3 regions of the Blastococcus sp. SYSU DS0753 genome follow, and region 1 is predicted to be linked to each of the others. Evidence: riboswitches for the same ligand, from Rfam matches in the RefSeq annotation. Region 1 holds a riboswitch; each other region holds the start of a gene.
The links. A riboswitch is a leader RNA that binds a small molecule or an ion and turns the genes downstream of it on or off. The one in region 1 is predicted to bind cyclic di-AMP.
Positions count from the first base shown of each region.

Region 2: another riboswitch for cyclic di-AMP. It lies ahead of ACI799_RS02185 (C40 family peptidase); the one in region 1 lies ahead of ACI799_RS07740 (LysM peptidoglycan-binding domain-containing protein).
Region 3: another riboswitch for cyclic di-AMP. It lies ahead of ACI799_RS18470 (aggregation-promoting factor C-terminal-like domain-containing protein); the one in region 1 lies ahead of ACI799_RS07740 (LysM peptidoglycan-binding domain-containing protein).

Region 1 is NZ_JBJHAT010000006.1:120,144-129,728, reverse strand. Features, by position in the region: gene ACI799_RS07760 (YceI family protein) at 1-268, shown strand, start outside; gene ACI799_RS07755 (GNAT family N-acetyltransferase) at 362-889, opposite strand; gene ACI799_RS07750 (hypothetical protein) at 956-1,297, shown strand; gene typA (translational GTPase TypA) at 1,399-3,291, shown strand; gene ACI799_RS07740 (LysM peptidoglycan-binding domain-containing protein) at 3,358-4,164, opposite strand; cyclic di-AMP (ydaO/yuaA leader) riboswitch at 4,248-4,341, opposite strand; gene ACI799_RS07735 (DUF5994 family protein) at 4,721-5,221, shown strand; gene ACI799_RS07730 (NAD-dependent epimerase/dehydratase family protein) at 5,300-6,292, shown strand; gene ACI799_RS07725 (sulfite exporter TauE/SafE family protein) at 6,324-7,304, opposite strand; gene ACI799_RS07720 (sigma-70 family RNA polymerase sigma factor) at 7,611-8,174, opposite strand; gene ACI799_RS07715 (zf-HC2 domain-containing protein) at 8,247-8,891, shown strand; gene ACI799_RS07710 (copper resistance CopC/CopD family protein) at 8,888-9,585, shown strand, end outside.
Region 2 is NZ_JBJHAT010000002.1:38,729-48,313, forward strand. Features, by position in the region: gene ACI799_RS02175 (carboxyl transferase domain-containing protein) at 1-3,030, opposite strand, end outside; gene ACI799_RS02180 (ScyD/ScyE family protein) at 3,142-4,227, opposite strand; cyclic di-AMP (ydaO/yuaA leader) riboswitch at 4,691-4,847, shown strand; gene ACI799_RS02185 (C40 family peptidase) at 4,862-5,383, shown strand; gene ACI799_RS02190 (hemerythrin domain-containing protein) at 5,435-5,917, opposite strand; gene ACI799_RS02195 (Rieske 2Fe-2S domain-containing protein) at 5,914-6,852, opposite strand; gene ACI799_RS02200 (SMP-30/gluconolactonase/LRE family protein) at 6,961-7,860, shown strand; gene ACI799_RS02205 (diguanylate cyclase domain-containing protein) at 7,960-8,973, opposite strand; gene ACI799_RS02210 (transglycosylase domain-containing protein) at 9,148-9,585, shown strand, end outside.
Region 3 is NZ_JBJHAT010000031.1:18,665-28,249, forward strand. Features, by position in the region: gene ACI799_RS18435 (putative bifunctional diguanylate cyclase/phosphodiesterase) at 1-57, opposite strand, end outside; gene ACI799_RS18440 (Re/Si-specific NAD(P)(+) transhydrogenase subunit alpha) at 352-1,938, shown strand; gene pntB (Re/Si-specific NAD(P)(+) transhydrogenase subunit beta) at 1,935-3,350, shown strand; gene ACI799_RS18450 (STAS domain-containing protein) at 3,397-3,798, shown strand; gene ACI799_RS18455 (hypothetical protein) at 3,901-4,335, shown strand; gene ACI799_RS18460 (TSUP family transporter) at 4,338-5,069, shown strand; gene ACI799_RS18465 (hypothetical protein) at 5,073-5,456, opposite strand; gene ACI799_RS18470 (aggregation-promoting factor C-terminal-like domain-containing protein) at 5,698-6,567, opposite strand; cyclic di-AMP (ydaO/yuaA leader) riboswitch at 6,778-6,904, opposite strand; gene ACI799_RS18475 (class I SAM-dependent methyltransferase) at 7,022-7,678, opposite strand; gene ACI799_RS18480 (GNAT family N-acetyltransferase) at 7,725-8,726, opposite strand; gene ACI799_RS18485 (SDR family NAD(P)-dependent oxidoreductase) at 8,767-9,585, opposite strand, start outside.

The sequences.
Region 1 (9,585 bases):
CGCCGTGAAGACCGACGGTGCCGACTGGACCGTCGAGGGCGACCTCACCATCAAGGGCATCACCAAGCCGGTCGTCCTGGCGCTCGAGCTGAACGGCTTCGGCCCGGACGCCTACGGCGGCACCCGCGCCGGCTTCAGCGCCAAGACCGAGATCTCCCGCAAGGAGTACGGCGTCGACATCGACATGCCGATGGACGGCGGCGGTGTCGTCGTCGGCGACAAGATCAACGTCGAGCTCGAGATCGAGGCCGTGCTCCGCACCGCGTAAGGACCCCTCTGCCCCCGCGCAGGGGGCCGCTCCAGCACGTCGCGAGGGCCCCGGACGGTTCGCCGTCCGGGGCCCTCTGCGTCGGTCGGGGGGCTACGCCATCGCAGGGTTCAGCACCTGGAACAGGACGTGGTCCTGCCAGCGCCCGGCGATCCGGAGGTAGTGCGGTGCCACCCCGTACCGCTCGAACCCGTTGCGCTGGAGCACCCGCTGGGACGCCGCGTTGTGCAGCAGCGTGCCGGCCTCCACGCGGTGCAGGGCGAGGTCGGTGAACGCCCGGCGCAGCATCTCGGCGACGGCGCGGGTGGCCAGCCCGCGGCCGTTGGCGGCCGAGGCGACCCAGTAGCCGAGGCTGCCGGACTGGAAGGCCCCGCGCACGACGTTGTTCAGCGTGATCCGCCCGACCACCGCGCCGGAGTCGTCCAGGATGACGCAGGGGAGCGCGAGCCCGGCGTCGTGCCGCTCGAGGGCCGCCCGGACGTCGGTCCGCTGACCCGCCTCGGTGTACCACCGCTCGTCGCGGGCCGGTTCCCAGGGCGCCTGGAACTCCCGGTCCGCGCGGACGAGGTGGGTGAGGACCGGGGCGTCGTCGAGGGCCAGGAGGCGGGTCCGTGCGTACACCCCCGCGACCATGCCAGGCGGCCGGGCGGCGCCGCGGTCGACTCCTCGACAGGGACACTGGGGGACATGTCGACCTCCGCCCTCGCCCGGATCCCCGCCTCGCTCCTGGTCGCCGTCGGCCTCGCCGCCGGCTTCGGCATCGCCCAGGGCACCGGCGTCCGGGCGCTCGGCGGCGCGGTGTTCGCCGCCTGTGGGATCGGTGCCGCCTGGATCGCCGCCCGACGGCGGGGCCCCGCCGTCACCGCGGGGCTCGCCGCCCTCTACGTCGGCGCCTTCGTGCTCGCGCACGTGCTCGCCCTGGGCGCCGGTCTCCCCGCCTGGTTCGCGGTGAGTCTGGTCACTGTCGCCGCGGCCGGGGCCACCTACGGGGTGGTCGACAAGCAGCGAGAGGCGGTGTCCGCGCGCTGAGCACCTAGAGTGTAGGGAAGGTCGGGGCCCCGAAGGCTGTTGACCTGATGCCCGCGCGCGTCCGCGCGGCGCGCCCCCGAGCTCCCGAGGTGCCCTTCCGCATGCCCACCCGCAACGACCTGCGCAACGTGGCGATCGTCGCCCACGTCGACCACGGCAAGACGACCCTGGTCGACGCCCTCCTCCGCCAGGCCGGCGCGCTCGGCCGCGCCAAGGGCGAGGGGACGGACAACGACTCCACGCAGGACCGCGTGATGGACTCGATGGACCTCGAGCGCGAGCGCGGCATCACCATCCTCGCGAAGAACACCGCGATCCGCCTGGCGGACGAGGACGGCAACCCCGTCGTCGTCAACATCGTCGACACCCCCGGCCACGCCGACTTCGGTGGCGAGGTCGAGCGCGGCCTCTCCATGGTCGACGGAGTCGTGCTGCTGGTCGACGCCTCCGAGGGCCCGCTCCCGCAGACCCGCTTCGTGCTGCGCAAGGCGCTCGGCAAGGGGATGCCGGTCATCCTCGCGGTCAACAAGACCGACCGCTCCGACGCCCGCATCGAAGAGGTCGTCGACGAGTGCTACGAGCTGTTCATGGAGCTCATGGAGGACGCCGGCATGGACGCCGACGCCCTCGAGTTCCCGATCGTCTACTGCAACGGCCGCACCGGGCAGGCGTCGCTGACCAAGCCCGAGAACGGCACCGTGCCCGACAGTCCGGACCTCGGCCCGCTGGTGAAGACGCTGCTGGACACGATCCCGGCGCCGGAGTACGACGCCGAGGAGCCGCTGCGCGCGCAGGTCACCAACCTCGACGCCTCGCCGTTCCTGGGTCGCCTGGCGCTGCTGCGCATCCACTCCGGTGAGATGAAGCGCGGCCAGCAGGTCGCCTGGTGCAAGGTCGACGGCACGATCAAGAACGTCAAGATCACCGAGCTGCTGGTCACCGAGGGTCTCACCCGGACGCCGGCCGAGAGCGCCGGCCCCGGCGACCTGGTCGCCATCGCCGGCATCGAGGACATCATGATCGGCGACACCCTCGCCGACCCGAACGACCCGCGGCCGCTGCCCCCGCTGACCGTCGACGAGCCCTCGATCTCGATCACCATCGGGATCAACACCTCGCCGCTGTCGGGCAAGTCGGGCAAGAAGCTCACCGCCCGCCTGATCAAGAACCGCCTCGACCAGGAGCTGGTCGGCAACGTCAGCGTGCGCATGCTGCCCACCGACCGCCCCGACACCTGGGAGATGCAGGGCCGTGGCGAGCTGGCGCTGGCCATCCTCGTCGAGCAGCTGCGCCGCGAGGAGTTCGAGCTCACCGTCGGCCGGCCCACCGTCGTCACCAAGGAGATCGACGGCAAGCTGCACGAGCCCGTCGAGCGGGTCACCATCGACACCCCCGGCGAGTACGTCGGCACCCTGACCCAGGCTCTCGCGGTGCGCCGCGGCCGGCTGGAGAACCTGGTGCACCACGACACCGGCTGGGCGCGGATGGAGTACGTCGTCCCCTCCCGCGGCCTCATCGGGTTCCGCACCGAGTTCCTGACCGAGACCCGCGGCACCGGCGTGCTGAACAGCAACCTCGAGGGCTACGAGCCGTGGCTGGGCGACATGCGCGCCCGGCCGACCGGCTCGCTGGTCGCCGACCGCCAGGGCGTGGCGACGACCTACTCGATGTTCTCGCTGCAGGAGCGTGGCCAGCTCATGGTCCAGCCGGGCACCGAGGTCTACGAGGGCATGATCGTGGGTGAGAACTCCCGTCCGGACGACATGGACGTGAACATCACCAAGGAGAAGAAGCTCACCAACATGCGCAAGTCCACCTCCGAGGAGCTGGAGCGGCTGATCCCGCCGAGGATCCTCAACCTGGAGCAGGCGCTGGAGTTCTGTGCCGAGGACGAGTGCGTGGAGGTCACGCCGGCCGGCGTCCGCATCCGCAAGGTGGTGCTCGACCAGACCGAGCGCGGCAAGGCCAAGAACCGCAAGCCCAAGCCCAGCTGATCCGCCCATGACGCAGCGAGCCCCTGCCCGGTGATCCGGGCAGGGGCTCGCTGCGTCATGGGGCCGTTACGGCGCCGGCACGAAGGCCACGTGCGGGTGGTCCATGTGGTTGGCGGTGGGGGAGCCGCGGTCCTCCATGGGCTGCCAGGCCCAGCCCGTCCACGTCCCGGCGATCCGCTGCTGCCAGATCACGTACTCGACGCCGAGGCGCGCCGCGTTGTCGATGACGTACTGGCTGAGCGCGTCGCCCGTGGCCCGGTCGTCGTAGACCATGAAGTCGGCGGCGCGGCCCTCCGACGGGCTGTGGCCGGGGCGGGTGAGCACCGTCGGGATGCCGAACTCCGCGGCGACCTCCGCGACGGCGGGGCGCACGTGCGGTTCCCACGCGCCGTAGGCGGCGGTGTCGAGGGCCGGCCGGTCCGCGGCGCGGCTGGCACGCTCCGGGGCCGCCGACGGGCCGCCGACGAGGGTGAGTCGCTGCCCGACGCGCAGCACGTTCGGGTCCGCCCCGATGACCTCGAGGTTGAGGGCGTGCACGTCCTGCCAGGTGGTGCCGTGGCGGGCGGCGATGCCGCCCAGCGTGTCGCCCGGCTGCACCACGTACTCGCCGCCGGCGGGGGCGGGGGCGGCAGGGGCGGCGCCCGATCCGCCGATGACGAGGACCTGCCCGACGCGCAGGACGTTCGGGTCGGCGCCGATGGTGGCGAGGTTGTCGGCGTGGATGGTCTGCCACGAGGTGCCGTGGGCGGCCGCGAGCCCGCCCAGCGTGTCACCGGGGACGACCGTGTGCTCCCCGGGGTGGGCCTGTGCCGGACCGGCGATCGCGAGGGAGGCGGCCGCGGCGGCCGCGAGGACCACGGCCGGACGTGCCATGGCCGCCGCCGCCGCGGAGGTGCGGGTGGAGCGACCGGGTCGTGCCGTGCGGTGCTTGAGCATGGGGAAGCCTCTCGCCGCCTGCGGGGTTAGCTGTCGGGTTCGGGCGAGAGCTGCCCGGCCGCGTGCTGCGGCTTCACCCCGAGGCCGAGGGCCAGGATCTCGTGGGTTCCCCGCGCCTGCCCGTCGTGTGCACGGGTCCGGTGGCGGTGGGCAGGTTCGGCGGTCCGCCATCCGGGCCCACCCGTTGGTGGACGCAGCACGGTAGGCAGACCGCCGTCCCCGACGGCAAGGCCGCGGAGCCTCCATCGCGGGCGGCCCCGCGCGGACTGACTCGCCGTGGCCCGCCCCCGACTGCCCGTGTGCGGTGCTCGTACCGGCGGCGCACGGTCCGCGGCGCGGGCTCCGTGCTCGTCAGGTCACGAATCGTGATGACTGGCCGGAGCGGTCCGACGCGCCCGCCACGCCGTCGAGAAGTCTCGCCTCGCACCCGTCCTACGTTGACCTCGGAGCCGTCTCCCCGGCTCCCTGGGAAGAGGAAGGCGGCCGAACGCTCATGGCGACGATCACCCGTACGGTTCCGGCGATCGAGGGCTTCCGGGGTGGCATCGACGTCCGGGTGAGCCTGCGCGCCGACGCCGGATCGGGCGGTTCGGCGTTCGACGGTGCGTGGTTCCCGCGGAGCCGGGACCTCGCCGTGGAGCTGCCGGAGCTGATCGCGGCGCTGGAGCGGCGTGGTGTGCGGGTGGAGCGGTTCACCTACGCCCTCGACGCCTGGGAGCCGGCCCCCCGCAAGCTGGAGGTGCTGGGCCGCACGGTCCGCGCCGGCGGCTTCCGGAGCATGGACCCGCAGGTCGTCTGCCTCACCTGGGCTGGGGGGAACCGCCGGGCCGACCTGCTGGTCGTCCCGCCGGAGACCGACGTCCTCACCGGCGCCCGGGCGCTGCGGCTGTGCACCCGGCGGGGCCTGCCGTCCTCGCCCCAGATGGTGCTCGCCGCGGCCCGTTCCACGCCCCTTCCGCAGGTGCCCACGCTGCCGGTGTCCCGCGCGGTGTAGCGCTCGTCCGCCGACGGCGGATCCGCTGCCGGCGAACTCCCTGGACGCGCGGGCGCCGACCGGGCTGGAGTGCTCGGCATGAGACTCCTCGTCCTCGGCGGCACCCACTTCCTCGGCCGGCACGTGGTGGAGGCCGCGCTCGCTCGCGGGCACGACGTCGCCACCTTCACCCGGGGCCTGACGGGTCCGCCGCCGGAGGGCGCGCGGGCGCTGCACGGCGACCGCGACGACCCCGGCGCGCTGCCGCGCGCGCTGGGGGAGTGGGAGCCCGAGCTCGTCGTCGACACCTCCTGCCAGACCCGGGCCGCCGCCCGCAACGCCGCTGCGGCGCTGGGCCGGGTCCGCTCCTACGTCTTCGTGAGCAGCCTCAACGCGTACCGCAACTGGCCGCCGGGGCCGCTCGGCCCGGAGGACGGCGAGCCGACCTGGGACACCGAGGACGACGAGTACGGGCCGATCAAGGCCTTCGGCGAACGGGAGCTCGCCGCCGCCGTCGGTGGCCGCTTCCTCGCCGCCCGTGCCGGCCTGATCGTCGGCCCCTCCGACCCGATCCACCGCCTCGGCTGGTGGCTGGAGCGCATCGCGAGCGGCGGTCGGGTGGTCGTCCCGGCCGAGGGCGTCGCCCAGCCGATCGCGCTGGTCGACGCCCGTGACCTGGCCGCCTGGCTCGTGGACATGGCCGGGCAGGGCCGCACCGGTGCGGTCAACGCCACGGGGCCGGCGGGCATGACGACCCTGGGCGGCCTGCTCGAGCTCTGCCGGGTCGTCACCGGGAGCGCGGCGGAGTGGGTACCGGTGCCCGAGGCCGACCTCCTCGCCGCCGGCGTCCAGGAGTGGCTGCACCTGCCGCTGTGGCTGCGCCACGAGGTCGCCCGCACCGCCTGGGACGTCGACACCACCCGGGCCGCCGAGCTCGGGCTGGCCACGCGGGCGCTGGAGGCGACCGTCGCCGACACCTGGGCGTGGCTGCGCTCGCACGAGCGGCCGGTGCCGCCGGCGCACCGCCCCGCCGACCAGCCCGGACCCGGCCTCCCGGCCGAGCTGGAGGCCTTCCTGCTGGCCGGCCGCTAGGAGCAGCCGGCGGGTGCCGTGCGGCGCCCTGTCAGTCGCGGGGGGCGCTGGGTCGGCCCGCGCCGACCGGGACCTCGCGGGAGTCGGTGGCGTCGGCGGCCACGTTCTGCTCGGCCACCTCGGCGAGGGCGTCGGCCGACTCCAGCCGCGCGTCCCGCCGGTACTGGCGGTAGGAGTGGACGACGGCCAGCACCCAGACGACCGCGAGCACCGCGTAGACCAGGGCGCTGACGGCGTCGCCGGCGTCCACCCAGTCGCTGCGCAGCAGCGTGCGGGTGTTGGTGATCACGATCATCCCGCCGACCAGGGAGCCCAGCATGCGCGGCGGGATGTGCCGCACCAGCCACGCGGCGATCGGCGCGGCGACGAGGCCGCCGGCGAGCAGCCCGGCGACCCACAGGGGGTCGATGCCCGCCGAGCCCAGCGCCATCAGGAAGCCGAGGCTGGCCGCCAGCGCGACGAGGAACTCGGAGGTGTCGATCGAGCCGATGACCTTGCGCGGCTCCATGCGGCCGCTGGCCAGCAGCGCCGGCGTGCCGACCGGTCCCCAGCCGCCGCCACCGGTGGCGTCGACGAAGCCGGCCACCAGGCCCAGAGGCGTGAGGAAGCGCCGGCGGATGGGCTTGCCGACGTTCCGCCGGTCGATGCCGCGGAGCGTGAAGCGCACCAGGATGTAGACGCCCAGCGAGACCAGGATCAGCGACATGACCGGCGCCGCGACCGACGTCGAGAGGCCGGACAGGAAGTGGGCGCCGGCGAACGCCCCGACCGCACCGGGCACCCCCACCTTGGCGACGACCTTCCAGTCGACGTTGCCGAACTTCCAGTGCGAGAGCCCGGAGGCGAGCGTGGTGCCGATCTCGGCGAGGTGGATGGTCGCCGACGCCGCGGCCGGGTTGGTGCCGATGGCCAGCAGCAGGGTCGTCGAGGTGACGCCGTAGGCCATGCCGAGGCTGCCGTCGACGAGCTGGGCACCGAGCCCGGCGAGGGCGAGCAGGATCAGGGTCTTCACGGGCACTGGCTCCGGGGTCTCAGGACGCGGGCGCGCAGCGGCGACCGCGTGAGGCGAGGGTGAGACGTGGTGGCGCCGGGGAGGCGCGGGGGCTCAGCAGCCCGGACAGGCGGCGGTGCAGACGCGCAACAGGTCGACGTGTCGGCGGCTCACCAGGAGCAGCATCGTCGTCCGCGTCACGGCGCAATGTCTACCAGATCGATGCACTTAGGCGCAGTGCTGGTCCCGACGCGTGGGACGGCGGTGGCGGGTGCGCGCGATGGGCCCGTTGTGGCACGGCGAGGTGCGGGTGCCGGCGCCGCGCGGTCAGCTGAGCGCGGCCTCGCCCGGGCCGGCCTCCTCGCGCACCGCAGCGAGGGACTCCACGAGGTCGGCCCGGGCCCGCGCCACCCGGGAGCGGATGGTGCCGACGGGGCACCCGGCGACCTCCGCGGCCTCGGCGTAGGGCAGTCCCAGCAGCTGCGTCAGCACGAACGCCTCGCGCCGGTCGGGGGCCAGCCGGGCCAGCAGGTCGGCGACCGCGGCGCCCTCGCCGACGGCGTCCGCGGCGCCCGGCGGGGCCAGCAGTTCCAGGTCGGCGGACTCCCGGACCAGGGTCAGCCGGCGCCGGCGGCGGGACTTCAGCGCGTCGGCGCAGACCCGGCGGGCGATGGCCAGCAGCCAGGTGCGGACCGAGGACCGGCCCTCGAAGCGGTGCAGGGAGCCGAACGCCCGCAGGTAGGTCTCCTGCGTCAGGTCGTCGGCGGAGGCCCGGTCGCCGAGCGCGGCGCAGAGCCGCCAGACGTCGGACTGCGTCTCCCGCACGAGGGTGGCCGCAGCCAGCGGGTCGCCGTCGGCGGCGTCCGCGGCCAGGCGTGCCAGGTCGTCCATGTCCTCGTCAGCGTGTCGCAGGTCACCCGGGAGGCCCGGAACCGGGCGATGCCCGGCGGCGACTAATCAACCATGTCCTGCCACACCTGCCGCGAGGCGCTCTCCGCGCGGCTCGACGGCGAGCCGCTCGGGATGCCCGCCGACGAGCTCGACGCGCACCTCGCCACGTGCCGCGGGTGCGCGGCCTGGGCCGCCGCCGCCGAGCGCGTGACCCGCCGAGCGCGGCTGGCGCCGGCCCCGTCGGTGCCCGACCTCACTGCGAGCGTCCTCTCGGCGCTGCCGCGCGAGCTCCCGGGTGCGCGGGCGGCCGCGCGCGCCCGGCTGGCGGACACGGCGGTGCGGCTGGCGCTGCTCGCCGTCGGGGTGGCGCAGGCGACGCTGGCCTGGCCGGTGCTCGCCTCCGGCGCCGGCGCGATGAGCGCCCCGGTGCACATGGCCCGGGAGAGCGGCGCCTGGAACCTGGCGCTGGCCGCGGCGTTCCTGGCCGTCGCGGCCGGTCCGCGGCTGGCGGCCGGCGGGCTGCCCTTCCTGGGTTCCTTCGTGGCCCTGCTGCTCCCGGTGACGGTCGCCGACCTGCAGGCCGGGCACGTGCACACCGACCGGGCGCTGGCCCACCTGCTGCTCGTGGCCGGCACGGCGCTGGTGGCGACCGTCGCGTGGCGGGGCCGCCGGCATCGTTCCGTCCCCGCGGTCGCCGACCGGCGGGTGACCGCGTGAGGCGCACCGCCCTTCTGCTCGCGCTGCTGGTTCTCGGCTGGTTCGGTGCGGGCATCGGCACGGCCGGTCCTGCGGCCGCGCACGCCACGCTGGTCTCCACGACCCCGGGGGAGGGCGCGCGGCTCGACGCCGCGCCCGACGAGGTGACCCTGCGGTTCTCCGAGGGCGTCTCGCTGGGCGCCGGGTACGCCCGGGTCCTCGGCGCCGACCAGCAGCGGGTGGACTCCGGGAACGCCTCCGTCGACGGCGACGTCGTCACCGTCCCGTTGCGCGGGGACCTGCCCGACGGCGGCTACCTCGTCACCTACCGGGTGGTCTCGGCCGACTCGCACCCGGTCTCCGGTGCCTTCTCCTTCGTCGTCGGCGACGGCGAGCTGCTGGGCGCCGACGCGGCGGACGCGGCGCCGGCGACCGACCCGGTCGTCGGACTGCTGCTGCCCGTGGCGCGCTGGGTGGGCTACGCCGGGCTGGCGCTGGCGCTCGGGGTGCCCGTGCTGGTCGCCACCTGCTGGCCGACCGGGCGGGGCACCGCGCGGCTGCGGCGCATGGCCCTCGGCGGGGCCGCCGCGGTCGCCCTCTCCGCGGCCACCGGGTTCCTCCTGCAGGGCCCCTATGCCGCGGGCGCGGGGCTCGGCGCGATCGCCGACCCCGCGCTGCTCGGCGCCACGGCGCGGACGGGCGCGGGCTGGTCCGC
Region 2 (9,585 bases), on a different contig from region 1:
GGCGGCGACGGCGGCGTCGAACGCCGCCGCCCGCTCGGCGTCGTCCTCGATCGCGGCGAGCTCCCGGCGCATGCCGAGGCGCACCGCGCCCTCCAAGCCCATCGGCCCGAACTCGCTGGTCGGCCAGCCGACGGTGAACCGCGGCACCTTGGTGCTGCCCCCGGCCATCGCCTGCGCGCCCAGCCCGTAGGCCTTGCGGACGACGACGCTGCCGACCGGCACCGACAGGGTGGCGCCGGTGACGAACAGCCGGGAGAAGTGGCGCACCGTCGCCGTCTTCTCCGACTCCGGCCCGACCATGAAGCCCGGGGTGTCGCAGAGCGAGAGCACCGGCAGGCCGTGCGCGTCGCAGAGCTGGAGGAAGCGGGCGGCCTTGTCGGCGGCGTCGGCGTCGATGGCCCCGCCGAGATGCGTGGGCACGTTGGCGAGGACGCCGAGCGGCGCACCCTCGACCCGCGCCAGAGCGGTGATCATGCCGGCGCCCCAGCCGTCGCGGAGCTCGAGCACCGACCCCTCGTCGGCCAGCGCCCCCAGCACCGCGCGCATGTCGTAGACCCGCTTGCGGTTCTCGGGCACGAGGTGGCGCAGCAGCCGCTGGTCGGGGGCGGTCCACCCGGCCACCGGCCCCTGGAAGTACGACAGGTACTGCCGGGCCGCGGCGACGGCGGCGGCGTCGTCGGACACCCGGATGTCGACGACCCCGTTGGCGTGCTGGACGTCGATCGGCCCGATCTCCTCCGGTGCGACCACGCCGAGCCCGCCGCCCTCGATCATCGCCGGTCCGCCCATGCCGATGTTCGCGTCCTCGGTGGCGATGACGACGTCGCAGGTGCCGAGCAGCGCGGCGTTGCCGGCGAAGCAGCGGCCGCTGGCGATGCCGACGGTGGGCACCAGCCCCGACAGCCGGCCGAACAGGGCGAAGGCCGCCGTGTCGAGCGCGGAGACGACCGGGTGGTCGACGTCGCCGGGCCGCCCACCGCCACCCTCGGCGAAGAGGACGACCGGCAGCCGCCGCTTCTCCGCCAGCTCGAACAGCCGGTCCTTCTTCAGGTGCCCGCGCATGCCCTGGGTGCCGGCGAGCACCGTGTAGTCGTAGGAGACGACGACCGCCGGGTGGCCGGCGATGTCGGCGAGGCCGCCGACGACGCCGTCGGCGGGCGTCTTCCGCTGCAGCTCCTCGCGGCTGCGGCGGCGCTCCTGCGCGGCGAAGACCAGCGGCCCGTACTCCAGGAAGCTGCCCTCGTCGACGAGGTCGGCCAGGTTCTCCCGCGCCGTGCGCCGGCCCAGCGCGTGCCGCTTGGCGACGACCTCGGGGCGGTGCTCGTCGAGCCCCAGCTCGTGGCGGCGGCGCACCTCGGCGAGGTCGGGGCGGTCGGCGTCGAGGTCGATCGCCGCCGCGTCGGCCGCGGCGTCGCCGTCGGCGTGCTGCACGTCGGCGAGCAGCTGCCCCTGCCGCACGGTGTCGCCGACCCGCACCGCGATCCGGCGCACGGTGCCGCCGGCCGGCAGCGCGACGACGTGCTCCATCTTCATCGCCTCGAGGACGACGACCGCTCCCCCGGGCTCGACCGTGCTGCCCTCGGCCGCCGCGACCGCGACGACGGTGCCGGGGACCGGCGCGCGCAGCCCCTCCCCCGCCTCGGGCGCGGGCGCGGGCGCGGCGCTGCCGGCCAGCTCGGCGAGGTGGTCGTCGACGAAGGTGGTGGTGGCGCGTGCGGCGTCCGGGTGCGCGAGCAGGGCGCGGAGGAATTCGGTGTTGGTCGGGACGCCGGCGACCTGCACCTCGCCGAGCGCCCGGTGCAGGTGGCGCAGCGCGTCGGCGAGCGCGCCCTGCCGCTCGTGCACCACCACCTTGGCCAGCAGCGGGTCGTAGCGCGGGCTCTGCTCGGCGCCGGGGCGGGCGGCGGTGTCCACCCGCACGCCCGGGCCGCCGGGGAGCGCGAGGGCGGTGATGGTGCCGGCGGAAGGGACGACGGCGCCGTCGGCGGTGAGGGTCTCGGCGAGGACGCGGGCCTGGACGGCGGTGCCGACCGGACGGGGCGCACCGTCGGCCAGCCCCAGGTCGGCGAGAGTCGCGCCGGCGGCAACCCGCAGCTGCATGCGCACCAGGTCCAGGCCCAGCGTCTCCTCGGTGACCGTGTGCTCCACCTGCAGCCGCGGATTGCACTCCAGGAAGGCGAACCGCTCGGGCGCCCCGGCGGGCACGAGGAACTCGACGGTGGCCAGCCCGCGCAGCCCGACGTGCCGGGCGAGCGCCGCCGCCGCGTCGTGCAGCCGGCCGCGGACGGCATCCGGCAGGTCCGGTGCGGGGGCGATCTCGACGACCTTCTGCCGATTGCGCTGCAGCGAGCAGTCGCGGTCACCGAGGACGACCACGTCCGCGCCGGCGTCACCGAGCAGCTGCACCTCGACGTGCCGGGCGTCCTCGACCAGCTCCTCGGCCAGCAGCGCCTCGGTGCCGAACGCGACGCGGGCCTCGCCGGCCAGCGCGGCGACCGCGGCCGCGACGTCGTCGCCCCGGCGCAGGACGCGGGTGGCCCGCCCGCCCCCGCCGAACCGCGCCTTGAGCATCACCGCGCCGGTCGCGTCGAGCAGGTCGGCGACCTCCTGCGAGGTGGCGGCGTCGCCGGTGCCGTGCGGAACCGGCACGCCGGCGGCCTCGGCGGCCGCGCGGGCGAGCACCTTGTCACCGAGCGTCTCCAGGACGGAGGCGCCGGGGCCCACCACCGCCGGCGCCTCGCCGCTGACGCCGCACGCCCGGGGCAGCGCCGGGCTCTCGGAGAGGAAGCCGTAACCGGGGTGGATCAGCGCGCAGCCGGTGTCCACGGCGGCCTGCACGACCGCGGCGGCGTCGAGGTAGGCCGCCGGACCGCTGCCGGGGAGGAGGTGGACCTCGTCCGCGGCGGCGAGGTGCGGGGCGTGCGGCTCGTCGGCGGCGGCGACGGCGACCGACGTCAGCCCCTCGGCGGCGGCGGCGCGGGCGATGCGGACGGCGATCTCGCCACGGTTGGCGATCAGCAGGCGGGCCACCCGGCGATGCTCGCACGCCCCGCCGACCGGCCTGTGGCGGTGGTCACCCCGCAGACGACGGTGCCGCGGCCGGAAGGCCCGGTCGCGGCACCGCCGTCCTCGCAGGATCGATCAGGGCTGCAGGCCCGTGAACGCACCCGAGCCGGTGCGCTGCACCTCACCGGCGCCGGGCATGCCCAGGAAGCCGGCCACGCTCCACGCCGAGGCGTACAGGTGCCCGTGCGTCCACTCCAGCCCGGTCGGCATGGTCACCTGCGCGGTGGCCCGCTCGCCGGAGGGCGAGATGCGGGTGACCTCACCGATCGTGGAGGGGTCGAAGTCCTCCGCCGGCGGGCCCTCGGGGAAGCCCTCGAGGACGTTGGACGCGTAGACGGTGCCGTGCGGGTCGACGGCGACGCCGGTGACCCCCGTCAGTCCACCGATCACGTCGACGACCTCGCCGTGCCGGTCCAGCACGTAGACCCGCGCCGCACCGGGCGCCTCGGCGCCCAGCGTGCCGACGTAGATGAGGCCGTTCGGGCCCTCGGCGATCTCGGTCGGGACCGAGTCGCACCCCACGGTGCCGGGGTTGTTCTCGGCCTCCGCGCACTCGGGGGTGTCGGTGACCGTCGGCGGCACGAAGAACGTGCTGATCTTCCCGCTGCGCAGGTCGATGGAGAGGACGGCGTTGGCGCCGGCGTCGCTGACCAGCAGCCGGTTGGGCTGGGCGAGCACCGCGAACGGGTTGGACAGCGTCTCGATCGGCACCTGCTCGCCGTCGACCTCCATGAACTGCTGCTGGCCGTCGGGGTTGTGGTCCAGCTCGTACTGGAGGAGGTCCCACGTGCGCAGGATCTGGCCGTCCGGCTTGGCCTCGACGACCACCTGGCTGGGTGTGCCGGGCGGCACGGGGGGAGCCCCCTCCTCCGCCGGCGGGGCTTCGCCCACCGCGACGAAGAGGCCGCCGTACTTGTAGTCGACACCCTGCGCGTTGCCCAGGCCGCTGAGCAGCGTCCGGACCCGCCCGTCGCGCAGGTCCACCGAGGACACCTCGCCGGAGTCGGCCTCGGCCACCACGAGCTGGTGGCCCTTGAACTCGCTGAGCTGACGCGGTCCGTCCAGCCCCGCCGCCACGGTGACGATGTCGTCCTCGCCGCCGTCCGCCAGTGCCGTCGCCGGGGACACCGCCACCAGCGCCAGCGCCGCGGCCGCTCCCACGGCCGCCCTCCCTGCCTTCATCCTGCTCCCCTTGCCTCGAGATCCCCCGTGGAACGTCCGGGAAACTGCCAGGCGTCTGCCACCGGGAAGTGAACCGTCGACGTCCGGTTCTCCCGCTCCCTGTGCGTCGTTGCTAGGTGTAGTCACTCCATCGACGGCGCCCCGGGAGGCTCCGGATCAGCCCTGTACGCGGCGGACACGGCGGAGCGCACAGCGTGCGGACCCGCCGCGACGGAGGAAGTAAGCGTGCGCTGACGATCGGTGACCGGCGAGGCCGCGCCTCGCGCCGTCGTCCGCGCGTCCACGGTGGTCGACGCGCGAGTCGCCCGGGCCCGCCCCCGTGGTCGACACGCCGCTCGCGGGCCGGTCCCCCGCGTGTCGGCCGGTGGGTAGGTGGACGGATCCCGACCTAGCGTCGTCGCGGTCCGGACGGGATCCCGTCGTCACCGCTCCCGGTGACACCCGTCCGGCACCGCCGAACCGGGCGTCGGATCCGACCGCCGCCCGGACCGGGGACCCACCGCAGCACTGGGGTGAAGCGTGGCCGCGAGCCGGTCAAGCCGGGCGAGTTCCCCGCCCGAACCCGTCAGCTAACCCGGTAGGCGGTCGATGGAGAACAGGAGAACCGTCGTCCATGACGACCACGCGCACGTCCACCACCCGCCGCTCCGTCCGCGGCGCGGCGCTCGCCCTCTTCACCGGAGCGGGCATCGCTCTCACCCCGTTCGCCGCCACCGCCTCCACCGGTGACGGGGGTGGCGGCGGTACGACGACCGTCGTCACCACGCCCGTCGTGGCGCCCACCCACGCCGCGCAGGTCGCCGTCGACACGGCCCTGGCGCAGCAGGGCAAGCCCTACGTCTGGGGCGGTACCGGCCCCGGCGGCTACGACTGCTCGGGCCTGACCTGGTCGGCCTACCAGGCCGCGGGCGTGGAGATCCCCCGGACCTCGCGGGCGCAGTCGACGGCGGGGGTCTTCGTGGACCGGGCCCACCTGCAGCCCGGCGACCTGATCTTCTTCTACGACCCGGTCGGTCACGTCGGCATGTACATCGGCGACGGGCTGATGGTGCACTCCTCCACCTACGGCAACCCGGTGGCGGTCGTGCCGGTGGACTCGATGTGGGGCTACAACACCGCGCGTCGCGTCGTCTGATCCGGCGCTCTCCCCGGTGCCCCGGCCGATGCGGCCGGGGCACCGGGGCGTTCACACCAGGCGCAGCGTCGCCCGCTTGAGCCGCACGATCAGCCGCATGCCGCCGGACTCCACCAGCTCCCGCTGCCGTGCGCGCAATTGCTCACCGAGCTGCTCGAGCCGCTCCTCGCCCAGGGCGTGCGCCTGGGGGAACATCCGCTGCTCCTCCTCCATCGTGTGGTGGCGCAGCGTCTTCTCCAGCATGCGCACCTCGGTGGTGAACTCCGGGTCGTCGGGTGCCGTGCGCATCACGGTGGCCAGCTGGTCGTCGATCTGCCGGTGCTCGGCGTGCGCGAGGGAGAGCAGCGGCGAGACGTCGACGACGGCCGGGTAGAACAGCTCGTCCTCGATCTGGGTGTGGATCTCCAGCTCCCGCAGCAGCCGGCCGCGCAGCTCCTCCCGCCGCTCGGTCTCCTCGCCGGTCGTCTCCGCCAGGTCGCGCAGCAGCCCGCGCAGCACGTCGTGGTGGGCGGTCAGAACCTCGTCGGCCTTCATCGGGATGCCTCCTGGACGGTGGTGATCGCGGTGGGCGTGCGCCAGTCGGCCCGGCGGCGCACCTCGACCCGGCCCTCGCGGACCCGCGTGTCGAAGCAGGGCAGCGGTGCGGTGGAGGGGCCCTGGGCCGGCTCACCGGTGGCCAGGTCGAACCGCGACCCGTGCCAGGGGCAGACCAGGTCGCCGCGGTGCAGCCAGCCCTCCCCGAGCGGCCCGCCCTGGTGGGGGCAGCGGCCACCGACGGCCTGCACGGCACCGCCGGTGGCGACGAGGACGACGGGCATGCCGTCGACGTCCACCGGCACCGGCTCGCCCTCGGGCAGGTCGGCCAGGGCGGCGGCGTCGGTGAAGCGCCGCGGTTCGTAGCTGCGGACGGCGTGGTCGGTACCCATCCCGTGCCGGTAGGAGAGCGCGCCACCGAGCCAGCCGCTGGCGACGGTGACCGCGTAGCCCGCGGCGGCGGTGACGCGCGCGCGGGCGGCCCGGCCGCGGGCCCGATCGGCCAGCGACCAGGTGTAGAGCGCGAGCGCGGCACTGTTCAGCCCGGCGTGCACCAGCCCGACGCGGCGGGCCTGGTCGTGGGCGTGCTGCCAGTCGGTCAGCCCGGTGGCCGCCGCGGCCACCGCGCCGGCGACGCCGACCCGCACCGCGGTGCGGGCCGCCGCCCCGGAGCCCGGCCCGCCGCGGCCCGTGGCGTCCAAGGCGTCGAGGGCCAGGGCCGCCGTCCACGACCCGATCGGCACGGTGACCAGGGCGGGGTGCAGCGGGTGGCCGAGCCAGACACCGTGCAGCAGGTCCTGCAGCGGCCGGGCATAGCGCCCGGCGAGCAGGAAGGTCAGCGAGATGCCGTGCTCGACCGGGTAGCTGGGGGCGTCGAGGACCTCCCAGCGCTCGACCGCCCGCAGGGTCCGCTCGAACACCCCCCGCACAATCACCGGCGCACTCTCCGTCGACGCATTCTTCGCATCTGCCCAGGTGGGGAGCGGTGAAACAGCGCGGGACCGGCTCGTGCGCCGCGCCGCGGCGTCGTAGCGTCCGGTGCCATGGCGACGCGAGAGTTCCGGACGGTGCTGGAGGGCGGTTCCTACTTCGAGGGGCCGCGGTGGCGCGACGGGCAGTGGTGGGTCTCGGACTTTTACCGGCGCACCGTCAGCCGGGTCTCGCCCGGCGGCGGGGAGAACGTCGTCCTCGAGGTGGAGAACCAGCCCTCGGGCCTGGGCTGGCTGCCCGACGGCTCGTTGCTCGTGGTGTCGATGAAGGACCACCGGCTGCTCCGGGTCGCCGACGGCGAGGTGTCCACGCACGCCGACCTCTCCGCGGTCTGCGGCGGGCACCTCAACGACATGGTGGTCGACGCCGCCGGCCGGGCGTTCGTCGGCGACTTCGGCTTCGACCTCATGGGCGGTGGCGCGCCCGCCCCGGCGTCGGTGAAGCGGGTCGACCCCGACGGCACGGTGACCGTGGTGGCCGAGGACCTGCGCTTCCCGAACGGCTCGGTGATCACCCCGGACGGCGGCACGCTGGTCGTCGGCGAGACGTGGGGCAACCGCTTCACGGCGTTCGACATCGCCGCCGACGGCTCGCTGGGCGGCCGCCGGGTGTGGGCGGAGCTCGGCCCGATGCCGGTGGGCGACTCGGTCGAGGAGCTCATCGGGCAGGTGGTGGTCGCCCCCGACGGGTGCACGCTCGACGCCGAGGGGCACGTCTGGGTCGCCGACGGGCTGAACTCCCGGGTGGTCCGGGTGGCGGCCGGCGGCGCGATCGTCGAGGAGATCGCCGCACCGGACGGCATGGGCGTCTACGCCTGCGCGCTGGGTGGGGACGACGGCCGCACGCTGCTGCTGTGCTGCGCACCGGACTTCTACGAGCACACGCGGGCACCGGTGCGCGAGGCGGTGCTGGTGTCGACGGAGGTCGCCGTCCCGCACGCCGGCCTGCCGTGAGCCCGATGTTGATCAGGTGACCTGATCGTTAGGGGTCCTGGCTCAGCGTCGACAGTGAGCCAGGACCACCGCAGGTGAGCCAGGACGCCGTGCCGGGGCTCACCAGGCCCGCGGCGTGCCCCGTCGGATCGCGCCGTCGACCGCCGGACCGGTGCCCTCGAAGAGCTCGGCCCGGCCGCGGCCGAGGACCTTCGCGTCGTAGAGGGCGCGGTCGGCACTGCGCATCAGCTGGGAGGCGCTCTCGCCGAACGAGTAGCCGGCCACCCCGCAGGAGAGGGAGATGTCGGGGTGCAACGCGCAGATGCGCCGCACGAGGGCGAGCGCCGTCGTGGCGCGGACGCCGGGCAGCAGCAGCGAGAACTCGTCGCCCCCGTGCCGGGCGAGCACCGCCCCGGCCGGCAGCTGCGCCCGCCAGACGTCGGCGACCCGGCACAGCACGCGGTCACCGGCCTCGTGGCCGTAGGTGTCGTTGACCGACTTGAAGTGGTCGACGTCGAGCAGCGCCGCCGACAGCGGCTCGCGGGTGCGGCCGGCCTCCGACAGCAGCTCGTCGAGCGCTTCGTCGAAGCCGCGCCGGTTGCGCAGACCGGTCAGGGGGTCGCGGCTGGCGCCCGAGGCGCGGATGACCAGCCGCCGGATGACGACGCCGAGGCCGACGAGCACGACGTCCAGGCCCAGCGCGGTGGTGAGCGGCACGCCACCGGAGACCTGCAGGGACGCGGTGACGGCGGCTACCGCGAGAGCCTGGTGCGCCCACGCCTGGCGCCCGGTGAAGAACAGGTGCGCGTCGACGACGACGAAGCTGATGAGCGTGGCGGCGGCCAGCGCGGTGACCGGGTCGGGGCTGGCCACGACGGCCGTGGCGATGAGGACGTCCGCGGCACCCACCGCCACGTCGAAGACCCTGCGCGGCCACCGGGCGCCCCACCGGGCGACGACGACCGCCGCTGCCAGCGCGGTGAGCGAGAGCGCGAGCAGGACCGAGCGGAGGGCACCCGGCTGGGCCCCGGATGCGATGAGCAACCCGGCGGCGCCGCCGAAGCCGTAGAAGATGGCCAGCGTCTGCGCCATGACGCGCAGCGTCGCCACCTCGGGCGCTCCTGACCGGCTCACCTGGAGAACGTCGGCCGTTCCGCGCCCGACCTTGAGGCCCCGCCAGGGGTGACCCGCCTCGCACCGACTCGCCCGTCCGGTCGCTCCGGGGGCTCGGGACGCCGGACGTCGACGGGGCTCACAGGAAACCTCCCTAGGATGACGGTTCGACGCCGACCTGAGGAGCACCGCCTCATGGCCCCCGTCCCGCCGGACCGCCGCACCACCCGCTGGCTCCGCCGCCGGCCCACCGAGCCGCTGCCGCAGCCGGAGCCCGCCCGGCGTCCCCGGTTCGACCGTCCACCGCCGGTGGGCAACGACTGGTACGGCGCTCCGCCGCCGGCCGGTGGCCCGCCGCGGTACGAGCAGCGTCCGTACGGACAGCCTCCCTACGAGCAGCCTCCCTACGGGCAGCCGCCGTACGGGCAGCCTCCCTACGGGCAGCCGCCGTACGGACCGCCGCAGTACGGGCCGCCGCCGCGCCCGTGGCCCGGGGAGGAGCCGCGGCGTGCCTACCCGACGGCCCGGCCGGAGGGCCCCTTCCCGCCCGCGCCCGAGCGTCCGCTCCCGCCGCCGCGCGGCCGCCGGGGTCGCCGGGACCGCCCTCCGCGGCGTCGCCGGGGGCTGGTCCGT
Region 3 (9,585 bases), on a different contig from region 1:
GGTCACGATCTCCGGTGGGACGCGGTCGTCGCCGGGCCGGTTCATGCTGACGGACACGGTCCTCCCCTCCCGCGGCGCGGACGTCCATGTCCGCTCCGACAGGAGACCTTCGGCGGGTCGGGGGGGTGGTCTGCACCCGGCAACGGGGCGTAGCCCCCCGTCGGGGGGAGGGACACACGGTCGGTCACCGCGCGGCCGGGCTGCGGACGTGCCGTGCCTCACACTCACGGAGCCGGGCACCGCGACCCTGCGTCAGCAGGCAAGATCCGTCCAACCAACCGAGCACCGCGCACGACCCCAGCACTGGCGAGCAGGCGACGAGGCCTGCCCACCGAGGAATGGAGCGCCACGATGCAGATCGGAGTCCCGCGCGAGACGCGGCCCCGCGAGACCCGGGTGGCGGCGACCCCGGCGACGGTCACGCAGCTGGTGCGGCTGGGCTACGAGGTCGTGGTCGAGACCGGCGCCGGGGCGGCCGCCAGCTTCCCGGACGAGGCGTACGCGGAGGCCGGTGCGCGGGTCGGCTCGGGAACCGAGGCCTGGGGTGCGGAGGTCGTGCTGCGCGTGAACGCCCCCTCGCTGAGCGAGATCGGGCGGCTGGCCGACGGCGCGACGCTGATCAGCCTGCTGGCCCCCGCGCTGAACCCCGACCTGGTGGACGCGCTCGCCGCCCGCCCGATCACGGCGCTGGCCATGGACGCCGTGCCCCGGATCTCCCGGGCCCAGTCGATGGACGTGCTGTCCTCGATGGCCAACATCGCCGGGTACCGGGCGGTCGTCGAGGCGGCCAACGTGTTCGGCCGGTTCTTCACCGGCCAGGTGACCGCGGCGGGCAAGGTCCCCCCGGCCAAGGTGCTGGTCGCCGGCGCGGGTGTGGCCGGGCTGGCCGCGATCGGCACCGCGTCCAGCCTGGGCGCGATCGTGCGGGCCACCGACGTCCGCCCGGAGGTGGCCGAGCAGGTGCGCTCCCTGGGTGGTGAGTACGTCGCCGTCCCCGCGGGGGAGCAGGAGGTCAGCGCCGACGGCTACGCCCGGGAGATGGGGGAGGACTTCAACCGGCGGGCGGCGCAGATGTACGCCGAGCAGGCGAAGGACGTCGACATCGTCATCACCACCGCCCTGATCCCCGGCCGGCCCGCCCCGCGGCTGATCACCGAGGAGATGGTCGCCGCCATGCGCTCGGGCTCGGTGATCGTGGACATGGCCGCGGCACAGGGCGGCAACGTGGCCGGCTCCGTGCCCGACGAGGTGGTCGTGACCGAGAACGGGGTCACGATCATCGGGTACACCGACCTGCCCGCCCGGCTCCCCGCGCAGGCCTCCCAGCTGTACGGCACCAACCTGGTCAACCTGCTGAAGCTGCTGACCCCGGCCAAGGACGGGCACCTCGTCCTGGACTTCGACGACGTCGTGCAGCGGGCGATCACCGTCGTGCGCGCGGGCGAGAAGACCTGGCCCCCGCCACCGGTGCAGGTCTCCGCGGCACCACCACCTCCGCCCGCTCCCCCGGCCGGCGCCACCGCAGGGGCGCCGAGCGTGCCGCAGAAGACGCCCGCGCCGGCGCGGCGGTTCGCCCTCGTGGGACTGGCCGCGGCGTTGCTGTTCCTGGTGGCCGCCTACTCCCCCGACGAGCTGGTGGGGCACTTCACGGTGTTCGCGCTCTCCGTCGTCGTCGGCTTCTACGTCATCGGGGCCGTGCACCACGCCCTGCACACCCCGCTGATGTCGGTGACCAACGCGATCTCGGGGATCATCGTGGTCGGCGCACTGCTGCAGCTGAGCAGCGGCGACGGCGTCGTCCTGGCGCTCGCCTTCATCGCCACCCTGGTGGCCAGCATCAACGTCTTCGGCGGCTTCGCCGTCACCCGCCGGATGCTGGGGATGTTCTCCCGCGGCACGGGCGCTCCGGCCCGCACCACCCTCCCGGCCGCGCGATGACCGCCACCAGCGCCGCGGCCGCGGCCTACATCGTCGCCGCCCTGCTGTTCATCCTGAGCCTGGCCGGGCTGTCGCGGCACGAGACCGCCAAGGCGGGCAACGCCTACGGCATCGCCGGCATGGCGATCGCCCTGGCGGCCACCATCGGCGTGGCCACGCAGGACATCTCGGCCGTCGGGCTCACCCTGCTCGTCGTCGCCGTGGCGATCGGTGCCGCGATCGGTCTGTGGCGGGCCCGCAAGGTCGAGATGACCGGCATGCCGGAGCTCATCGCGCTGCTGCACAGCTTCGTCGGCCTGGCCGCAGTCCTCGTCGGCTGGAACGGCTACCTGTCGGTCGAGGGCGTCGAGCCGCAGGACGGTGGCCCCCTGCTCACCGGGGCCGAGGCCGGCATCCACTCCGGCGAGGTCGTGGTCGGGGTCTTCATCGGCGCGGTGACCTTCACCGGCTCGATCGTCGCCTTCCTCAAGCTCTCCGCGCGCATGAAGAGCAACCCGCTGATGCTCCCGGGGCGCAACTGGCTGAACCTCGGCGCACTGGCGCTGTTCGCCGTCCTGACCGTCGTCTTCGTGGTCGAGCCGAACCTGCTCGTGCTGTCGGTCGTGACGGTCCTCGCCCTGGCGCTGGGCTGGCATCTGGTGGCCTCGATCGGCGGCGGTGACATGCCCGTCGTCGTCTCGATGCTCAACAGCTACTCCGGCTGGGCCGCTGCCGCATCGGGCTTCCTGCTGGGCAACGACCTGCTGATCATCACCGGCGCCCTGGTCGGCTCCTCCGGCGCCTACCTCTCCTACATCATGTGCAAGGCGATGAACCGCTCGTTCCTCTCGGTCATCGCGGGCGGGTTCGGCAACGAGGGCGCGGCGGCCGCCTCCGACGTGGACTACGGCGAGCACACCGAGATCTCGGCCGAGGAGACCGCAGAGCTCCTGCGGAACGCGAAGTCGGTGGTCATCACCCCGGGCTACGGCATGGCGGTCGCCCAGGCGCAGAGCGCCGTCGCCGAGCTGACCCGCAAGCTGCGTGCGCAGGACGTCGACGTGCGCTTCGGCATCCACCCGGTGGCCGGGCGCCTGCCCGGGCACATGAACGTGCTCCTGGCCGAGGCCAAGGTGCCCTACGACGTCGTCCTGGAGATGGACGAGATCAACGACGACCTCGCCGACACCTCGGTGGTGCTGGTCATCGGCGCCAACGACACCGTCAACCCGGCCGCCACCGACGACCCCACCAGCCCGATCGCCGGCATGCCCGTGCTGCGGGTGTGGGAGGCCGAGCACGTGGTCGTGTTCAAGCGGTCCATGAACACGGGCTACGCCGGCGTGCAGAACCCGCTGTTCTTCCGGGACAACAGCCGGATGCTCTTCGGCGACGCCCGGGAGCAGGTGGAGGCGATCCTCAAGGCGCTGTGAGCCGTTCGGCCTGGCCCGCCGCCCCCGAAGCGCCTACGCTGTGCACATGCACGCGCACGTTCCGCTGAGCGAGGGCGCGTCGCCGCGGGGGTGCGACCACGTGCGCCCGGCGGCGCAGCTCAGCGCACCGTCCGCGCCGCCGGCCTTCCGCGCCTACGTCGACCGGTACGGGATTGCGCTGGTCGGGGACCTCGACGTCGCCTGCGCGGAGCGGCTGGCGGGGATCCTGGGGGCCGTCCCGATCGAGGGCGACGCCTGCACCCTGGATCTTTCCGGGCTCCGGTTCGCCGACGTGGCCGGCTGCCGGGCGATCGCCCGCTGGGCCCGGTCCCTGGCCGACGCCGGAGTCCGGGTGGAGCTGCGCGACGCGCCTCCGCTCGTCCAGCGGGCCTGGCAGCTGCTGGCGCTCGACCGGTGGGCGCGCGTCGCGTTCACCGACGCCGCCTGATCGACCGCGCGCAAGGGTCCCCACCGCCCGGCGCGGCCGGTCGCCGGCGCTACGCCCGGTCGCCGGGTTGCGCCCGCGGCACCGGTCGCCGACGGTTGCCAGGTGGATCCCTTCCGCGGTCTCGGCATGCCCCGCATCCCCGGGTTCGGCGAGCTGCTCGCGCTGCTGCAGGCCCAGACCGAGGCGCTCTCCCAGCTCCCCCGGACGCTGGCCGACCTCAACGGCACGGTCCGCGAGCTGACCGCCGCCACCACGTCCGCCCGGGAGACGATCGCCTCCGCGCAGCGGATCACCGAACGCCTGGAGAGCCTGCTCGAGGAGTTGGAGGAGCCGGTGCGGGCGCTGCGCCCCGGCATCGAGCGGGTCGGTCGCGTGCTCGACGACCCCGCCGTCGACACCGTGCCCGAGACGCTGCGCCGGATCCACGACGACCTCATGCCCCTGGTCCACGGGCTGCGCCAGGCGCAGAGCCGGGTGGGTTCGGTCACCGGCCTGCTCCGTCGTCGTCCGCCGGAGGACGAGGACGACGGCTACTGAGCGTGGAGCTGGCCACCGACCCGCTCGCACTCCTGGCGTGCGGCCTGGCGGTGCTGGTGGCGTCCGTCGTCCAGACGGCGACCGGCATGGGCTTCGGCCTCCTCGCCGGACCGCTGGTGCTGCTGGTGCAGCCCGCTCTCGTGCCCGGCCCGCTGCTGGTGGGCACGCTGACCGCGCTGCTGCCGGTGGTGTGGCGCGAACGGTCCGCACTGGAGTTCGACAACCTCCGCGGTGCGATGCTCGCCTCGGCCCCCGGCGTTGTCGTCGGCTTGGGGCTGGTGCAGGTCATCGACGGCCGGTTGTTGGGGATAACGGTTGCTGTCGTCGTGCTGCTCGCCTGTGGCGCGTCGCTCGCCGGGGTGCGGTTGCCGGGCGGGCGGCGCGCGCTCACCGTCGCCGGCTTCGCCTCCGGGACGCTCTCGACTGTCGCGGCGACGCCCGGACCGCCCCTGGTGGTCACCTACCGCGCGCCCACCCCGGCCGCCCAGCGGGCGAACCTGTCGGTGTTCTTCGTCGGGACGACGCTGCTGTCCCTCGGCGTGCTGGTCGCCGGCGGCGAGCTCGACGGGGGCGGGCTGCTCACCGGTGCGGGGCTGGTGCCGTTCGTGCTGACCGGCTTCCTCCTCGCCGGACCCCTGCGCCGGCGGCTGGCCCTGCCGGCCATGCGCCGCGCCGCCCTGGTGCTGTGCCTGCTCTCCGGCGCGGTGCTGCTCGTCAGGTCGCTGGCGGGCTGACCGTCACTGCTCGACGGGCGGCTCCCGGCGCACGATGTCGCCGACGGCCTCCTCCAGCCGCGCCCAGGTCGTGCTCCACTCGACCAGGGGGTCGAGGATCCGCTCGAAGACGGCGAGCTGCTGGTCGAACGCGTCGAGCTGAGCGCGCATGGCGGCGATCGAGGTGCGCTGCGCGGTCACCATCTCCTTGACGGCGCGCAGCTGGGCCGCCGACATCGCCCCGGGCGGGCTGGGCAGGGCCGGCAGCGGGAGGCGGGACGTCGCATTCCCGGCGAGGTTGCGGGCGCGGTCGGAGAAGAACCGCAACTGGTTCACGAACTCGTCGATCGACCGCCCGACGATCCCGCTCTGCGGGGTGGTCCGGTCGGCGTCGTCGGCCTCGGTCATCGCTCCCCCTCCGTGCACGCTGCACCGACCTTAGGCCTGGAGCCGAGGCTCGGCTGCGCTGAGCCGACCCCGGGCATTGGAAGCTCTACCTGCGTCCTCGGGGCCGACGACGCAGGTAAAGCCTCCAATGCCTCAGCGGGGACGCCCCCGTCCGAAGACCACCCGAGCGTGGTGACGTGCTGGAACGGCCTCGCCGCAGGGTCCCGCCCCGCGCGGGCGAGGGGCGGGGGCAGAGGCCCGCTCAGTACCAGCCGGTGGCCTGGGAGTGCGACCACGCGCCGCACGGGGAGCCGTAGCGGTTGTTGATGTAGATCAGGCCGGCGTCGATCTGCCGGTAGCCGTCGGAGGTCTTGGCGATGCCGGTCCCGGCCCAGGTGGAGTCGAGGAACTGCGCGATGCCGTAGGCGGTGCTCCGCGGGTTCTGGGCGTTCGGGTTCCACCCGCTCTCCTTGCCCCACAGGCTCTCCAGGCAGCTGAACTCGCTGCCCGAGCCGCCGAGCTTGCCCATCGCGTACTCCTGGAAGGAGCCGGCCGGGGCCGCGGCGGCCGGCGCGGGAGCGCTCCGGGCAGGAGCCGGAGCCGGGGCCGGGGCCGGGGCCGGGGCTGGTGCGGCCGGCGCCGGGGTGCGGGCGGCCTGCTCCCGGGCCGCCTGCACGCGGGCGGCCTCCTCGGCAGCGGCCTTGCGGGCGGCCTCCTCGGCAGCGGCCTTGCGCGCGGCCTCCTCCTCGGCGGCGCGGCGGGCGGCCTCCTCGGCGGCACGGCGGTCCAGCTCGGCCTGCTCGGCCGCGGCCCGCGCCTCCGCTGCGGCGGCCTGCTCGGCCGCGCGCTCGCTGCGGCTCGCGGCCAGCTGGCCGAGGGTGTCGGCCGCGGCCACCGTCACGTCGGGCGCGGGGGTCTCGTCGGTGATGCCGAGCTGCTCGGCGACGCTGACGGAGGCCAGCTCCGGCTCGGCCTGGGCGACCGGCTCGTCGGCGACGACGCCGTTGGCCAGCAGGCCGCCTGCCGCGGCGACCGCCAGGAGCAGCAGCGCGGAACGGCGGACCGTCTTCGTCGAACGGCGCCCGGTCGTGGGGCGGAGAGCACGGGTGATCGAGGTGGCGCGAAGGTTCATGGGGAGGAACTGCTCCAGGGGCAGGGGGCGGCAGGGCCGGCGACGGCGGCGGGAACTGCTGCGGGGATGGTCGAGGGGCAGCGGTGTCGGGCGTACGCCCGGGCGCTCAGCGCGGGGAAGGCGCGCGCGAGGCTCCGTACCGGCTGCGGTTCCGTGCAAGGTGGGCCCGCAGGCTCGCCATGCGGCGGCTCTCCGTTTCTTCCGTCGTGCCGCCTACCGGGTTAGCTGACGGATTCGGGCGGGAAGCGGCCCTACCCGCGCCAGGACGTGCCCCGGCGCGCGATTCACCCCAGTACTTCGGTGGGTCCCCGGCTCGCCCTCGGCGGGCGACTCGGCGGCGCCCGGCGGACCTCCCCCGGATGGGGAGAGAACGACCGGCCGGGCGGGACCCACGGTAACCAGCGTTATCCGTTCGTGACAATCCCCTGGCGGGAAAAGGAACGGGAGGTGACCGTCAGGGGAGCCGCCAGACCGTGGTCCGGCGCACCGGCACCGGCCCGGTGGGCGACGGCTCGGTGTCGGGCACGTCGTAGACCGCCAGCGCTTCCAGCCGGTCCTCGGGGAGGTACACCCGCCCGGGATCACCGATCAGCACCTCGGCACCGCCGGCCCGGGCCGCCTCGAGGAAGGGCAGCACCCGGTCGGTCATCTCCCGGTCGTAGCAGACGTCGCCGGCGAGGACGACCGCGACGTCGGGCGGCTCGCCCCCGAGCACGTCGCCGGCGGGCGTGATGCCCGGGGTGCCGTTCCGTTCGGCGTTGACGGCGATCGCGGTCAGCGCGAACGGGTCGACGTCGCTGGCGAGCACCGCGGTCGCGCCGGCCAGGACCGCCGCGACCGCGACCAGGCCGCTGCCCGCCCCCAGGTCCAGCACGGTGCGCCCGGCCACCAGGCCGGGGTGGTCGAGCACGTGGCGGGCCAGCGCCTGGCCGCCCGGCCAGGCCGCGGCCCAGAACGGCGGGTCCGTGGAGGTGCGCCCGTGCTCGGTCTCCATCGCCTCCCACAGGGCGACGACGTCGGCGGCGACCAGCAGCTCCACCTCGGGCACCAGGTCCGGCCGGACCGGCCGGGTGTGGGCGCGGACGAACTCCGCAGGGATGGAACGGTCCACCCCGGCAGTCAACCGCACGCGGCCGGCGGCGGTGGGACCGCCCGGCTCAGAGGCGGGTCGACCAGGACGACAGCGCGCCGGCGGGGCGGAAACCCAGCGCCTCGTTGACCGCGACCATGGGCGTGTTGCCCTCGGAGTTGTAGGTGCTGATCCGCCGGACGCCGGGGACCCCCGCTGCCAGCTCCCGCAGCACGGCCGCCTTCATCCGGGCGCCGAGCCGGTGCCCCCGGTGCTCACGGAGCACCAGCGTGCCGCCCTGGTGGGCGAGCGCCGGCTGGGCGAGCGGGATCTGCAGGTCGGTGAAGCCGACCAGCCGGCCGCCGATCACCGCGCCCGCGCTGAGCACCGTCCGGCCCCGGGCGACGTGGGTCCGCTCGTACTCGCGGATCCGGTCCCCGTCCCACTCCTCCTCCCCCACCGGCAGATCGCCGTGGGGTGCGTCGGTGGTCATGCGCCGCTCCAGCAGCGCCCGGTCGGCCAGCAGCGCGTCCGGGGTGCGGTCCCGCCAGGTGACGATCTCGTACCCGGCGCCGGCCGCGGCCTCGAGCGCCCCCAGCCGGTCCTCGTCGACCGGCAGCACCAGTTCCCGGCGGGTCTCCACCAGGTCGCAGGACCAGCCGTGCCGCTCGGCGAAGGCGCGGCCCGGCGCCCCGGCGCCGGGCTCGTCCACCTCGCTCACCAGCGAGTTGCGGCCGTGCGCGGCAGCGAGTACCCGGGCCTCGGCCAGCAGCGCGCTCCCGAGGCCACGGCGCCGGGAGGCCGGGTGCACCGCGAGGTCCACCACCGCCAGCGTCGGGTTGTCCTTGCGCGGGAGGATCAGCCGGAGCGCGCCGGCGACCGCGCCGTCCACCAGGGCGGCCCGGTGGGTGCCGTCCCGGGAGCCACCGGGCGCGACGAGCTCCCGCCCCAGCGCGACGTCCTCCTGCGCCGGCCGGGGCGGGTCCTGCGGCCGGGCGGCCCGGCCGGAGGCGGCCCACACCTCGCACCAGGAGGGGAAGAGGTCGTCGTCGGGGCCGAGCTCGACGATCCGGCAGGAGGGGTCGGTCACGTCCCCGTTCTACTGGCACCGGCAATACCTTTTCCGGCGCTCAGCCCCTCGGCCGCGCGGTCGCCCGGCGAGCGATCAGCCGCCAGTAGGTGCCGGGCAGCAGGCGGACCAGCACGTCGGGCACCGTGGCGCTCCAGCCGATCAGCAGCCGGGGGCGGCGGCGCTCGACGGCCGCCACGATGCGGGCGGCGGCGTCCTCCGGCGGCATCCGCAGCAGCTTGGTGAACTGCGCCCGCCCCTTCTCGTACTCCTCCACCGAGACGCCCGCGCCGGTGCGGGCGCTCTCGGCGATCCGCGTCCGGATCCCACCCGGGTGGACGACCGTGACGCCGATGCCGTCGTCGGCGAGCTCGTGGCGGAGCGCCTCGCTGAACCCGCGGACGGCGAACTTGCTCGTCGCGTACGCGACCTGCCCGGCCGGGGCGAAGATGCCGAAGACGCTGGAGACGTTGACGACGTGGGCGCCGGGGTGGGTCTTCAGCACGGGCAGCAGCATGTGGGTGAGGCGGACGACGGCGCGCAGGTTCACCGCCAGGACCCACTCGAAGTCCGCCAGCCCGATCTGGTCGAAGCGACCGCCCAGGGCGACCCCCGCGTTGTTGACCAGCAGCGTGGTCTCGGGGTGCTCGGCCACCAGCGTCCGGGCCACCCGCGCTGTCGCCTCGTCGTCGGCCAGGTCGACCACGTGCGTCGCCACCCGCAGGGCCGGGTGGTCGGCGGCGATCCGCCCGGCCACCGCCGCCAGCCGGTCGGCGTCGCGGTCCAGCAGCACCAGGTGGCTGCCCCGGTCGGCCAGCTGCGCGGCCAGCGCCTCGCCGATCCCGCTGGCGGCGCCCGTGACGACCGCCGTCCCGCCCGC